DNA from 4 places in the Pantoea sp. X-Soil-TKNS-1279 genome. Region 3 is predicted to be linked to each of the others. Evidence: predicted binding sites of a transcription regulator. Region 3 holds the regulator's gene; each other region holds the start of a gene.
What was found. The regulator PhoB, encoded in region 3, activates phosphate uptake and scavenging genes when phosphate is short. The targets are predictions, from matches to a motif close to CTGTCATAAAACTGNCNNAT.
Positions count from the first base shown of each region.

Region 1: the regulator PhoB is predicted to act here: its motif matches at 2,605-2,624, upstream of opgB (phosphatidylglycerol--membrane-oligosaccharide glycerophosphotransferase).
Region 2: the regulator PhoB is predicted to act here: its motif matches at 2,034-2,053, upstream of ugpB (sn-glycerol-3-phosphate ABC transporter substrate-binding protein UgpB).
Region 4: the regulator PhoB is predicted to act here: its motif matches at 2,217-2,236, upstream of phoA (alkaline phosphatase).

Region 1 covers NZ_AP035948.1:706,833-710,509, forward strand. The annotation lists gene opgB (phosphatidylglycerol--membrane-oligosaccharide glycerophosphotransferase) at 227-2,524, opposite strand; gene AC6I8N_RS03215 (tautomerase family protein) at 2,740-3,129, opposite strand; gene AC6I8N_RS03220 (LysR family transcriptional regulator) at 3,250-3,677, shown strand, end outside.
Region 2 covers NZ_AP035948.1:356,488-360,164, reverse strand. The annotation lists gene ugpA (sn-glycerol-3-phosphate ABC transporter permease UgpA) at 1-574, opposite strand, end outside; gene ugpB (sn-glycerol-3-phosphate ABC transporter substrate-binding protein UgpB) at 635-1,951, opposite strand; gene livF (high-affinity branched-chain amino acid ABC transporter ATP-binding protein LivF) at 2,185-2,898, opposite strand; gene livG (high-affinity branched-chain amino acid ABC transporter ATP-binding protein LivG) at 2,900-3,667, opposite strand; gene AC6I8N_RS01590 (high-affinity branched-chain amino acid ABC transporter permease LivM) at 3,664-3,677, opposite strand, start outside.
Region 3 covers NZ_AP035948.1:1,071,687-1,075,363, forward strand. The annotation lists gene AC6I8N_RS04870 (AAA family ATPase) at 1-1,037, opposite strand, end outside; gene sbcD (exonuclease subunit SbcD) at 1,034-2,251, opposite strand; gene phoB (phosphate response regulator transcription factor PhoB) at 2,448-3,137, shown strand; gene phoR (phosphate regulon sensor histidine kinase PhoR) at 3,152-3,677, shown strand, end outside.
Region 4 covers NZ_AP035948.1:2,561,109-2,564,785, forward strand. The annotation lists gene AC6I8N_RS12105 (NUDIX domain-containing protein) at 283-705, shown strand; gene phoA (alkaline phosphatase) at 749-2,155, opposite strand; tRNA gene AC6I8N_RS12115 (tRNA-Ser) at 2,401-2,488, shown strand; gene phoH (phosphate starvation-inducible protein PhoH) at 2,603-3,391, opposite strand.

The sequences.
Region 1 (3,677 bases), 360 kb from region 3:
TTTTAGGGATGTGAAGGTTTAGCGATGAAATAAATATTCTGGCATCACCTGGAGAATGGGCGGTTTAGGTAAATGCCTGACATGGAAATAGGGGGTTCAATATATTCGGGAACTATCTGAACCTATGGATTCGCGGTGCAGGACGCACCGCGATGATCCGAAATATACATTATGCATGTAGTTGAAACATTATGTCATCCCTGCAACAGGAATGACATAATTCCCGTTACTCCTGCGGTTGTGGAATAATTTTAATATCCACCATGCCAATACCTAATTTACGGGGGTCCTGGCCGATGATATTTCCCACATTGGAGAGCTGAGGTTCCGGCGGGGCAATAATTAAATTATGGCTGCCGCCGGGATTGGTGAAATGCAGCGTGGTGGTCGATACATCGTCACCCAAGGTTAATTCCTGCTGCTGATCGCCAACGCGAACCGGAATTGGCCGATGCGCATTGGGGCCAAATGCACGGGCGGTGATCACCACATCAAAACTTCCCGGCAGCGGATCGACATATTCGATGTTCACTTCCGGTGCCAGATTGGCGTTGGACCAACGTCCCCACAGCTCCGGGCGCGAAATGCCGGTGAAGCTTTTCACGCTTTGCGGTGCACCGGGCACGTTGAGCATAAAGCTGTCAGCGCTATAGCGAATGGCGTTGTCTTCAATACGGATCTGCTGCTCATTGTGCTGATATTGCGCATCGCTGAGGGTGGTTAGCGGGAAGATCGCTTTTCCCTTCCACACCGGTTTATCAATACGCGTAATCGTTGGCTGACCGCCCATCTGCCCCATTGCGAGACAGAGGTCGCTGGAAAGTGCCAGATCAGGCTGCCACAGGCGCGCCATCTTAAAGCAGCGATCCACCCAGACGAACTTCTCCGCAGCGGTAAAGTCTGCCAGCTGATAACGCAGCGGCGCGGAATACTCACCTTCCGGCAGCGGTTCCACGCGTTTATCGCCCACGCGGAACAGAATCGGCAGCTTGAAGGTGGTACCTGAGAAGCTGAAAGTGTTCTTCTGCTGGTCGATGGTGAAGGCATCGAGCTTGCTGGGGAAATTCCACAGCTGGATGATATCCGGTTTCCATGACAACACCTTCTGCGTCATGTTATCAAACTGCGCGGAAAGCGAAGGGGAACTGAGGCCGCTGCGGCCAAGGCCAATGGCTTTATCGCCACCGAGAATATCCAACACGGTGGCACCGTTATCCAGCGTGCTGCGCTTGCCATCCAGCACCTTCGCTTCAGGCTGATCGCCACGGATCACCATAAACAGGTCATGGCGTGGTTGTTGGATCAGATATTGATGCGCGGTGTTATTCATCGCCAGGTGATCGGACGTCACCACAATGATGGTGTTTTTAAACCACGGCGAGGCTTTAATACGTTCAATCAGTCGCGCCACATGTTCCTGGGAGCAGGCCACCGCACTGAATGACTGATTTGGTTTGCCATCATAGCTATAGCTTTTATGTTGGCAGGTACGGGAAATAAAACCGTCCGGGTGGTGGGTATCGACGGTGAGGGTAAAGAGCGCAAAGCGTTTCTGCTGCTGCGACAGTTCCTCATACTTCTTAAACACTTCATCCATCACGGTATCATCGTAATAACCCCAGTTGTTGCGATAGTCAGGGTCAGCCACGCGATCTTTCAGTTCCTGCGCACCGTACATATGTGCCGGGTCAAAACCATGCGATTTCAGGAAGGTATCTTTACCGGCAAAGCGCAGGTCGGCACCCTGAATAAACCAGTTATCGTAGCCGGAATTCTTCAGGATATCGCCGAGACAGATATTTTGTGGGAAGAAGCTGGACAGTGCGGCAGACGCATTGTCCTGGAACGGAGCAAACAGCGGAATCCCACATTGTGAGCCGACCATACCGGCGATGGTGTAATCCGTGCCGGGCAGTTGTTCGGTGTTGCTGAAATCCAGGCTTTGATCTTTTTCACGACTCAGCTCGGGTGCCAGGCCGGGGAACGTTTTTTCGTTAAAGTAGGTTCGCTCCAGACTTTCGCCATAGATATAGACCAGGTTGAGCTTTGGCTCGCTAATCACCGATTTTGGCGTCTTGTAGTAAGTCTCGAAATCGGAATCCGCCAGTCGATTATGGGAAGCAATTAAATCTTTCACCTGACGAAATGCCGGGGTGGTTTGCACTGAACCCGCAGCACAGGCGATAGCCAGCAGGCTCCAGCCAAGATGGTGTTTCTGTTTGCGACGACGTAGCAGCCATGTGAGCAGACAGAACAGGAGAAATAAGGCAATGATGATACCGATCGCCGGCACCACGTATTTGCTGACGCCCGCACCGGTCAGGCTGTTAGTCAGGGTATAGAGCACCGCGTCATTAATCCCGTCGCCAGTAAAATAGTTGCTGGCAAACAGCGTGATGTTGAGCACGATGAACAGGGTAAGAAGAAGCAAAATCACACCAAACCAGAACTTATTACGCCCGGCTTTGTGGGAATAGACTGCAATCGCAGCTAAAAAAAGTACAACCGATAATACTTCGGACAAGGTCGGATCCTCAGGCTGATTGAATACGCAATCCGTGCGTAACCACCCTCTTTGGGGGTTTTTGCGTCAATCTATATTGGCTGTCACATGTCTGCAACACGACCAGTCAGATTTGTGCGGCTGATTTGACTTTGTTTAAAGCGGGTTTAGGCAGGCTATGGTTTGCACTGGCAGCTATCAAAGATCGCTGCCAGATAAGGGGGAAGAGAAGAGGATCAGAGTTTGCCGGTCAGGTACTGCGCTTCGCCATCGGCAAAGCTCCAGTCACCTTTATTATTGGTAATAAAACTGATCATCAGGTCATTGCCCTGCACGCCACAGTTTTCCTGTAACTCGCGTGCTAACTCTGCCATGAAGAGCGTTTTCTGTTCTTCACTTCTCGGGCTGGTGTAGACCCGTACCATCACCAGATTGTCACTGCGCTCAAAACCGAGGCCGGTATCCTGAAAAACCATCTGGTATCTTTTGTTTTCGTGAACAATCTGATAACGATCGCGGGGTGGGACTTTAAAAGCAGTCAGAACGGCGCGATGAGCCGCATCCAGCAGAGTACGTAATTCTGATTCAGAACGGCCCTGAATCACGTCAAATTGCAGTAACGGCATAAATAAACCCTCGTTTTTGCTCACATGGAAAGAGTAGGATGTGGTGCTATGCTGCCGTGTACCGTTGCAAAGAAAAAGCGCGCTGCCTGAAATGATTATTTATTATTTTGAACAATCATCATGAAAGAGATTAAAACCGATGCACTTTGGGTGCACCTGCACTGGCTGACCGTGCTGGCTGAGTTGGGGAGCTTTACCCGTGCGGCTGAACGGCTGGATGTCAGCAAGGCGGCGATGAGTCAAAAGATTAAAGAGCTGGAAGAGATGGCGGGCGTCGCGCTGGTGCAACGCACCACCCGCAGCGTACGCCTGACATCTGCCGGAGAAAAGCTGGTGGATGAGCTACGAGATCCCTTTGCGCGTATTGAGCAAAGTTTTTTCAGCGTGCGTGATGAGGCGGGCCCGGTACGCGGCATGGTTCGTGTCAGCGCCCCCGTAGCCTTTGCCCGGCAGCAATTGGTGCCGATCATCGGCGATTTTTTGCGTGAATATCCGCAGGTGCGTATCCAACTGGATGTGACCGACCGCTTAGTCTCGCTCGGCAGTGA
Region 2 (3,677 bases), 720 kb from region 3:
CTTCCACCAGCGATTTGGGGATCGATTGCAGCGCCGCAAAGAAAAACAGGAAGTTGTAGCTCATCTGCTGCCAGATCGATGCCAGCACGATCAGGAACATCGCCTGGCCGCTGTTTTGCGCGTAGTTCCAGTTGTAACCGATCTGGTTAAGGAGATGGCTGAACAGGCCGAGTCCGGGGTTAAACAGGAACATCCACAGCACTGCCGCGACCACCGGGGCCACCGCATACGGCAGCAGTAGCAAGGTTTGGTAGAGTTTTTTCAGCCGCACCACATAATCCACCAGCGCCGCCAGCAGCAGAGAAAACAGCATGCCGCACACCGTGACCAGCGCGCTGAATTCAATGGTGGTCCAGAAAGAGGCCAGGTAGTACTCATCACTGAACAGCCGTCTGAAGTTATCCAGTCCAACAAAAGTGCTGGAGATACCAAAGGGATCAAGGCTTTGCAGTGAGTACCACAGCGCTTCACCAGCTGGCCAGAGAAAGAAGATGGCGGTGATCACCAGCTGTGGCAGTACCAGAAGATAGGGCAACAAACGGGAGCGGAAAACCGGGCGTGATGATGAGGACATAACGGACTCGTTCAGGCAAAAAGATCGGGGCAGACACGCGGCCTGCCCCGTTACGGCGGGTTATTTCACCTGCTGCTCAAAACGGCGCAGCAGTTCGTTTCCGCGTTTAACTGAGTTATCCAGCGCTGCCTGCGGCGATTGTTTGCCGGTCCACACGCTTTCCAGCTCCTCGTCCACGATGGTGCGAATCTGCGGCATATTGCCCAGACGCATCCCTTTGGTGAACGGCAGCGGATCTTTGTTCAGCATCTGGCGCGTCGCGATATCGGCACCCGGGTTCTTGTCGTAGAAGCCCTGCTGTTTGGTCAGCTCATAAGCTGCGGTGGTGATTGGCAGATAACCGGTTTTCTGGTGCCACTCGGCGGCGATTGCCGGTTGCGCCAGGAACTGCATAAACTCCGCCACACCTTTGTAAGTGTTGGCATCTTTGCCCTTCATCACCCACAGGCTGGCACCACCGATGATGGCATTCTGCGGTGCATTCGGCACGGTTGCGTCATACGGCATCATGCCGACACCAAAGTTGAATTTGGCGTAGTGTTTGATATCCGCCAGTGAACCGGAAGACGCGGTGGTGATGCCGCAATCGCCGTTGTAGAACTTCGCGGTGGATTCATCTTTGCGGCCAAAGTAGGTGAAATCACCCTTCTTGTTCATGTCTTCCAGCATCTGGATGTGACGAACCTGCACCGGCTTGTTGAACTCCAGCTCAGCGTCTGTGCCGTCAAAACCGTTGTTTTTGGTCGCCACCGGCAAGCCGTGCCAGGCGCTGAAGTTTTCAATCTGAATCCAGCCCTGCCAGCCGCTGGCGTAACCGCAGGTCAGGCCCGCTTTACGCAGCGCATCGGCGTCTTTTGCCAGTTCCTGCCAGGTTTTTGGTGGCTGATCCGGGTTCAGACCGGCTTTTTTGAAGGCGTCTTTGTTGTAGTACAGCACCGGGGTGGAGCTGTTGAACGGCTGAGAGATTAAATGGCCGCTGGAATCGCTGTAGTATCCCGCGACAGTCGGGACGAACTGTTTTTCATCAAATGCGATTCCGGCATCCTGGAACACCTGATGCACCGGCACAATGGCTTTGGACGCCATCATGGTGGCAGTACCCACTTCATACACCTGCAAAATGGCCGGTGCTTTACCGGTACGCACAGCGGCAATCCCCGCCGCCAGGCTTTGTTCATAGTTGCCTTTGTAGACCGGGACGATTTTGTAGTCTGGGTGGGCCTGGTTAAAACGTTGTGCCAGAGAATCAACTTCTTTGCCTAACTCGCCTTCCATAGAGTGCCAGAAAGGAATTTCGGTGGCAGCCAGTGCATGACCACTGAGCATCAGACCGAGCAGGGCACTCATCAGGCGGGGACGAAGCGTAAAAGCGGACATAATGTTTTCCTGTGCATGTAGGTACGCGCGAAATCACGCATTTTTTGTTCGCGAAGTAACATGACACGGGAAAATGACGGAAAAATAACAGGTTAATGACGGGAATGTGACAGGAGCTATGGTTTAGATTGGTGCGTTCTTGCCAGCCGCACATTGCGTAGCGGCGCGATTTATCGCGCGCCGTTCGGTTAGTGCGGTGGCAAAAAGCGCGCGATAAATCGCGCCGCTACGGGTCAGGCACCTAAATAGGCGCTTCTTACGGCCTCGTTGGACAACAGCGCTTCGCCACTATCCTCCAGCACTACATGGCCGTTCTCCAGCACGTAGCCACGGTCGGCCAGTTTCAACGCCTGGTTGGCGTTCTGCTCGACAAGGAAGATGGTCATCCCTTCTTTACGCAGCTGCTCGATGGTGTCGAAAATCTGCTGAATGATAATCGGCGCCAGGCCGAGCGATGGCTCGTCCAGCAACAGCAGACGCGGCTGGCTCATCAGCGCACGGCCAATCGCCAGCATCTGCTGCTCACCACCGGACATGGTACCGGCACGTTGCACCTTACGCTCCGCCAGACGCGGGAACAGATCATAGACGCGCTCAATACGCTCCTGATACTGGCTACGGCTGGCAAAGAAGCCCCCCATCGCCAGATTCTCTTCCACCGTCATGCGCGAAAACACCCGACGCCCTTCCGGGACAATGGCGATCGCCTCACGCATGATGCGTGCGGTTTGCCAATCGGTAATGGTTTTGCCATCAAACGTAATGGTGCCTGCGGTTGCACGCGGCTCGCCACACAGCGTACCGAGCAGCGTAGTTTTGCCTGCACCGTTGGCACCAATCAGGGTGACAATTTCGCCCTGATTGATATACAAGCTGACGTTATGCAGCGCCTGGATTTTACCGTAATGGGCGCTGACGTTTTCAATGGTTAACATTGGGTTGGCCATATTACGCCTCTCCTAAATAGGCACGGATCACATCCGGGTTATTACGAATCTCTTCCGGCGTGCCGTTGGCCAGCGGCGTTCCCTGATTGACCACGTAAATACGGTCAGAAATGCCCATCACCAGCTTCATATCATGTTCGATCAACAACACCGACACCTTATGCGTACCGCGCAGTTCGGCAATCAGTTCGTCCAGTTCGTGCGTTTCTTTCGGGTTCAGACCGGCCGCCGGTTCATCCAGCATCAGGATTTCCGGGCGCGTGACCATACAGCGCGCGATCTCCAGACGACGTTGCTGACCATAAGCAAGGTTACCCGCCTGACGGTTCGCCAGCTCCAGCAGGCCGATACGTTCCAGCCAGGTGGCAGCGCGGTCCAGCGCTTCGCTTTCGCCTTTGCGGAACGCCGGGGTTTTGAATAACCCCGAAAATACGCCGCTTTTCAGATGCTGATGTTGCGCCACCAGCAAGTTTTCAATCACCGTCATCTCACGAAACAGGCGCACATGCTGGAAGGTACGCACAATGCCCATCCGTGCAATTTTCTGCCCCGGTAAGCCGGCCAGATTTTGATCGCGCAGTTTGATGCTGCCGCCCGTGGGTTTGTAGAAACCGGTCAGGCAGTTAAACACCGTGGTTTTACCCGCGCCGTTTGGACCAATCAACGAAACGATTTCCTGCTCCCGCAGTTCCAGCGCCACGTTGTTGACTGCCAGCAGGCCACCAAAACGCATCATCAGGCCTTCTACGGCTAATAAAGGCTGACTCATGCCTGCTCTC
Region 3 (3,677 bases):
TGCTGTGCCTGCTCGCGCACCTGTTGGGCCGTGTGGAAGCGTGCTTCGCCTTGCTGCTGAGCATGGATCGCCTGTTGATGCTGCGCTTGCACCTGCTGCATTTGCCGGGCGAGGGCGATATTTTCCTGTTCCAGCTGTGTGCGCTGTTGCAGTTTATCGCGTAATTTTTCCGCCGGTTCGGCGCGCGCCAGCCTCTGACGTTCAGGTTCGGCCTGGTGCCACGCGTTTTCTGCCGCCTGCAACGCCTGTTGCGCCTGCTGCTGTTCGCCAGCCAATTGTTGTGACTGACTCAGCCACTGTTGTTGCTGCTGCGCAGTGGTGAGCTGCTGGTTCAGCGTGACCTCGGCTGCATTGAGTTGTTCCAACTGACTTGCCAGCTCAGCCCGCCGCGTCTCATCCAGCAACGACATTCCTCCGGCGCGGGCGCGCAGCGTGTCGAGATCGGCACGCGCGCTTTTGTAGCGCTCGAAAATCTGGATTGAGATTTGACCGTAGATCTCGGTGCCGGTCAGCTCCTCCAGCAGCTCGGCGCGCTCGCCCGGTTTGGCATTCAAAAAGGCAGCAAATTGCCCCTGCGACAGCATCATTGAGCGGGTAAAGCGGGCGAAATCAAGACCGGATAGGGTTTCGATCAGTTTTAATTTGTCGCCCACTTTGTCGGCAACGATTTGGTTGTCGGCACAGCGTGCCAGTTCAACGCGCGGAGCCTGCAATTTGCCGTCGGCCTGACCACGGGCGCGGTTCTGGCTCCAGAAGGCACGCCAGGCTTCACCCTTGATCTCAAACTCCACCTCGGCGAGGCATTCGGCGGTATCCCGGGTGATCAGTTCGTTCTGGGTTTGCGACAGCACGCCGAGACGTGGCGTCTGGTGATACAGCGCCAGACAGATGGCGTCGAGCAGGGTGGTTTTACCGGCGCCGGTGGCCCCGGTAATGGCAAACAAACCGTTACTGGCAAACGGCTCACGGCGAAAATCGATAAACCATTCTCCGCGCAGGGCGTTGAGGTTTTTAAAACGCAGCGTCAGGATTTTCATGCAGAGGGGTTCTCCAGCGCGGCAAGGGTGGTGCGAAACAGTTGTGTAAGGTGTGCTGCCTGGTCGGCATCCAGATCCTCTTCCAGCGCCAGACGACGCGCAAACACCTCTTCAACCTGCAATTCGCTCAGGGTTTCGTTATCCAGTCGCGCCAGGCTGCGGCTGCGCTGTTCGCGACTGCGGCGTACCAGTAGCACCTCCACCGGTAAGTTTTCCGTCAGTTGCTCCACGCGGCGTTGCAGGTCGCTCAGGTGCTCCTGAGTGGTGATTTCAATATCCAGCCACACCGCCAGGTCGCCCTCTTTTTCTTTGAGCAGCGCCAGTTGCCGTTCGATATCCGCCAGCGATCCTTTCAGCATCTGCATTGGCTGGAACAGCGGGATGGTCAGCGGCGTCACGGCATCAAGGCCGGTGCTGAACTCCAGCAGAAACACGCTCTTGTCGCGGCCCAACTCATCAAAGCTGAGTGGAATGGGCGAACCGCTGTAGCGAATATGATCGCTGTCAGCAATGCGTTGTGCTCGGTGAATATGGCCGAGTGCGATGTAATCCGCCGCAGGGAATGCCTGCGCCGGAAAGGCATCGAGGGTGCCGATGTAGATATCACGCACCGAGTCGCTTTTGGTTACGCCGACGGTGGTGAGATGGCCGGTGGCGATAATCGGCAGTTTGCCCCCGAGTGCTGCGCGCTGCGCCTCTGCGGCGGCAAAGCAGTGCTGATAATGTTGTTCGATGGCTTCCAGCAGCGACAGCTGTTTTTCCCGCCCGGACTGCCCGGCCTGGCTGCGCAAAATATCGCGCGGGCGCAGATAAGGGATGGCGCACAGCAGCGCGCCTGGCGTACCGTCGCGCTGCTTCAGGGTCAGCACCTGCTGCTCGCCCTGCGGCGTAGCGCTGGTGATCACCTGCGTGTTGAGGCAGGCAAGCAGTTCGCGTGATTCATTGAGCGTTGCCACCGAATCGTGGTTCCCTGCCAGAACGATCAACTGGCAGCGGCTGGCCTGCAACGCCACCACGAAGCGGTTAAACATTTCACGCGCATAGCTTGGCGGTGAGCCGGTATCAAACAGGTCACCGGCGATAATCAGCGCATCCACCTGATGCTGGTCAATCTGCTGGCGCAGCCAGTCGAGAAATGCCTGATGTTCAGCAGCGCGACTTTTGCTATAAAAGAACTGGCCCAGATGCCAGTCTGCCGTATGGATGATGCGCATGGATGCTCCCTGCCAGAAAAAGCGATGGGGAATTATAACGACTTCACCACGAAAGCAAAAAAAACGCCTCACGGCTGTCACATTTCTGTTTTTCCACTAAATTTCCAGGGTTGGGTTTTTCATAAAAGTGTCATAAAACTGACGCATAATGACGCCGCAAATCCCAGTGACAGCCGTCATATCAGCAGGAGTAATAATGGCTAAGCGCATTTTGGTTGTGGAAGACGAAGCTCCCATCCGTGAAATGTTATGTTTCGTGCTGGAACAGAACGATTACCAGCCGATTGAGGCGGAAGATTATGACAGCGCAGTAGGGAAGCTCATCGAACCCTGGCCGGATTTGATTTTGCTGGACTGGATGTTACCCGGCGGTAGCGGTATCCAGTTTATCAAGCACCTGAAACGTGAAGCCATGACGCGCGATATTCCGGTGATGATGCTGACGGCGCGTGGCGAAGAAGAAGATCGTGTACGCGGTCTGGAAGTGGGCGCTGACGATTACATCACCAAACCGTTCTCCCCGAAAGAGTTGATGGCGCGTATCAAAGCGGTGATGCGGCGTATTTCGCCGATGGCGGTGGAAGAGGTGATTGAGATGCAGGGACTGAGCCTCGACCCGTCATCACATCGCGTGATGTCCGAAGCCACGCCGCTGGAGATGGGACCGACTGAGTACAAATTGCTGCACTTCTTTATGACGCACCCGGAACGCGTTTACAGCCGCGAACAACTGCTGAACCATGTCTGGGGCACCAATGTGTATGTCGAAGATCGTACTGTCGATGTGCATATCCGTCGTTTACGTAAAGCGCTGGAGGTCTCCGGCCACGATCGCATGGTACAAACCGTACGCGGAACAGGGTATCGTTTCTCTGCTCGCTACTAAACGGAGTCTTTACCGTGCTGGAACGACTCTCCTGGAAGAGATTATTGACCGAACTGGTGCTGGTCTGTCTGCCGGCACTGATTTTAGGTCTGGTATTTGGCTATCTCCCCTGGCTGCTGCTGATCGCGGTCTTGGGTTTGCTGTTGTGGCATTTCTGGAACCTGATGCGACTCTCCCATTGGTTATGGGTTGATCGATCCATGACGCCGCCCGGTGGACGCGCCAGCTGGGAACCGCTGTTTTACGGGCTGTATCAAATGCAGTTGCGTAACCGTCGTCGTCGTCGCGAGCTGGGCAACCTGATCAAACGCTTTCGCAGCGGTGCGGAATCGCTGCCGGATGCGGTGGTGCTGACCACCGAAGAGGGTATCATTTTCTGGTGTAATGGCCTGGCGCAACAGCATCTCGGCCTGCGTTGGCCGGAAGACAATGGTCAGAACATCCTCAACTTGCTGCGCTATCCTGAATTCTCCCGCTATATCCGCCAGCGTGACTTTAATAAGCCGCTGACGTTGGTGCAGAATAATCAACGTCATATGG
Region 4 (3,677 bases), 1.5 Mb from region 3:
TGGGCTTTTTTATTCACTCAACAATACCTCTTCGGTTTGTCAATTATCTTCAATTGCAGTTTACTGATTAAATACACTCCAGGGAATCTCCTCAGCGTTCGCCAGAACATTCTCTATTCAATCTCACACGCCCTTGTTATACCTTAAAGCCGAATTTATTCTGGCACTTACCTGCCATATTCATTCAATCGAAATAATATTTAAAAGAGACATGCAATTTTTTGGCCTGGGTGTTCAGACCTGTTGCAATTTACATTAATTATCCTCTGATTGGAAAGTGAAGTGAATCACATCAAAATAACGCCTGCACAGGTTGGCCATCGTTTATTACTGTTGGCAGGTGCACGCATCCTGTTGCAGTTGCGAAAGGATGGGAGTTGGGGACTGCCTGGAGGATGGCTGGAACCCGGCGAGCCACCCGAGCAAACGGTGAGACGAGAAGTAAAAGAAGAAACTAACCTGGATGTGCATCGAATACAGCTATTGGGTTATTTTTCCGGGCCTGAATACACTTTCAGTCAGATAAATAAAGAGCAAAACGATGTAGTCACTGCGCTCTATCGGGTTGATGAATGGTCCGGCGTGATGATCCATGATCCCAGCGAAAGTGATGGGCTGACTTTTTTTTCCTCCGAAGAATTGCCTATAAATATGACTGAAGAGTATCGGCACTATATCCGTTGCTATTTGTCACATCAGCGATAATTGTTTTCCCAACATAAGAATCCACGCTTGCGCGTGGATTAGCTTACTTAATTCCCATCGCATCTTTCAGGGTGAAGAACAGGTCCGTCTGGTCAGTCAGTCCAACCACATTCGCCGCATGCGGGCCATAGGCAGCAATACGCAACTGAGTACCGGTATGCTCCTGTGAATCTTCTTCTGAGTTACCGTAACTGATAGTCATCACCGCGCCATCTTTGGTGTTCAGTGCCTGAGTCAAGCCTGGTGCTTTGGTACCATTTTCTACGATCTGGCTACTGTGCGCGTGATCTGCCGTCACCACGACCAGGGTATTGCCATGCTCGCGAGCAAAAGCCAGGGCTTGTTGTACCGCTTCATCAAGGTCAACGGTTTCACCGATTTGCCCACAAGGGTTAGCGGCATGATCCTGTTTATCAATGGAAGCACCTTCAACTTGCAGGAAGAAGCCCTTGTCATTTTTGCTCAACAGATCCAGCGCTTTTTTGGTCATCTGCGCCAGTGTTGGCGTACTGGCCGGACGATCCTTGTTCACTTCACAGGTGACTACCGGCTTATCAAGATTGCCGTGATAACTGGCTTTCGGCCCCTGCCAGCGCACCGGCATATTGCCTTCAGAGAACAGCCCTAACAACGGTTTACGCTGGTCCGCCTGCTGGACCGCATTCATACCGTCGAGATTATCCACCAGTTGATAACCTCGTGCCTGCGCCTGCTCACGCAGGGTTTTACCCTGATATTCTCCCGCCTTCGCCACTTCGCTGAAGGTCCTGGCACCGCCACCCAACGTGACATCCGCACGGGTTTTCAGCATCTGCTCGGTGATGGAACCTCTACCGCCCTGCTCCAACGCGTTGCTCGGGCATAGCTCACTGGTTTTTTCCGGGCCATAGCATTTACGTGAAGTGACATGAGCGATCAACGCCGCAGGTGTTGCATCCTGTAGCTCCGCAGTTGAAACGTTACCGGTGGCCTTACCGGCGGCTTTCGCCAGTTCCAGCAGCGTGGTTTGGTCTTTCCCATTCACATCGACGCCAATCGCGCCATTATAGGATTTGGTCCCCGTGGCCCACGCGGTCGCAGACGCTGCTGAATCTGTGACGTAGTTCGGTTTGTGGGTTTTCTTATCCAGCGAGTAATGGGTGTATTGACCGGTTAAAGGTAAGGCATCAATCCCGGGGAAAAAGCCACCTGCGCCCATCGCCTGATTACGTGCAGCAGTGATTTCTGAGTCCCCCATGCCGTCACCGATCAATAGAATGACATTTTTCGCCGTACTGTTGCTCAGAGAAGCTTTGAGCGCTTCCGTTTGATCACCGGTCAGTCGACGCGCACCACCATGCTGAGTCAGGTCACCGGTGGCGGCGCGCGAGTAGCTGGTTGCATCAGCAAATGCTGCCGTCGCGAACAATGAGGTGATAAGCGGAACCGTAATCAAAGGTATCTTTTTCATTTATAAGCATCCTTATTCACAAATATAACCAAATGTTTCCGCTGACAAGTCTGCGACAATGCCGTGACACTTTTGTGACTGGCACGCAATATTTTGATGACAGGATCGGCAAAACGAACAAGGCTAATGCAATCCGCTCAGAGCTTAAGCGAATAGAAAAAAAGGAGAAAATAGAGCTTGACCCTTTTCAGCTAACTCCCTATAGTAGCGCCCCGTTGACCCGCTGAGGTTGGCAAACAAAATGTGGTGAGGTGTCCGAGTGGCTGAAGGAGCACGCCTGGAAAGTGTGTATACGGCAACGTATCGGGGGTTCGAATCCCCCCCTCACCGCCATCATTCTGAAGAAGAGTCTGAACTAACGTTCAGACTTTTTTTTTGCCTGTGCACCATACGTTGCGCACAAAAAAACCCGGCCGCAGCCGGGTTTTATGTATGAAATCTCAATGGTTAACTGTAAGCATGTAGCGTACGCTGACACAAGGCCGAACGGACACAGTCGTCTTTGCCAAAACGAACCACGCCGATCATCTCATCTTCTTCGAATCGTCCCAGGGCATCCGCGAGTCCGGATGTCACTCCGCGCGGTAAATCGCACTGGGTAATATCGCCGTTGACGATGACGGTCACGTTCTCACCAAGACGCGTCAGGAACATCTTCATCTGCGCAGCGGTGACGTTTTGTGCCTCGTCGAGAATCACCACGGCATTTTCGAAAGTACGTCCTCGCATATAAGCGAAGGGCGCGATCTCTACCTTGCCGATTTCCGGGCGCAGGCAGTACTGCATAAAGGAAGAGCCGAGACGTTTAACCAGAACGTCGTAGACCGGTCGGAAATACGGGGCGAATTTCTCGGAAATGTCTCCGGGGAGGAAACCGAGGTCTTCATCCGCCTGTAGGACCGGGCGTGTAACGATTATCCTGTCGATATCCTTATGTATCAGGGCCTCAGCCGCTTTGGCTGCGCTAATCCAGGTTTTTCCGCAGCCCGCTTCTCCGGTCGCGAAAATAAGCTGTTTCGTTTCTATGGCTTTAAGATAGTGCGCCTGAGCATCATTTCTGGCTTCAATTGGTGAACTGTCTCGCACATCGCGTGCCATGCCAATTGCATCCAACCCACCCATCTGCACCAGCGAAGTGACCGATTCTTCTTCACGCTGACGATGACTGCGAGAGTCATTACGAAGCACTCTGCGGGCTTCACGACGCGCTTTGATCACTGCTTTCTGTCTTCCCATAGTGGCACCTTACAGTTGGTTTCATTTATCGCTTCAGGATTATCCTGTTGCGATGACGTGAACGCTTTAGAGGTTGACGTGGCTTCCTTTAGAGCCGTTTCGAGCCATTGAGAATAGTGTGCAACAACGCGCAAACGCTGTTACGCACCGGTAAGAAATATGAGATTGAAAAAGAACGAAGCTTGAAAAGTGAAGAGGAAACTTTCGAGGGAAAAAATCCCCCGCAGTGAACTGCGTATGTTGAAGGGTATTTACCTGTCCTTTGAAGGACCGAATCATGCGCGAA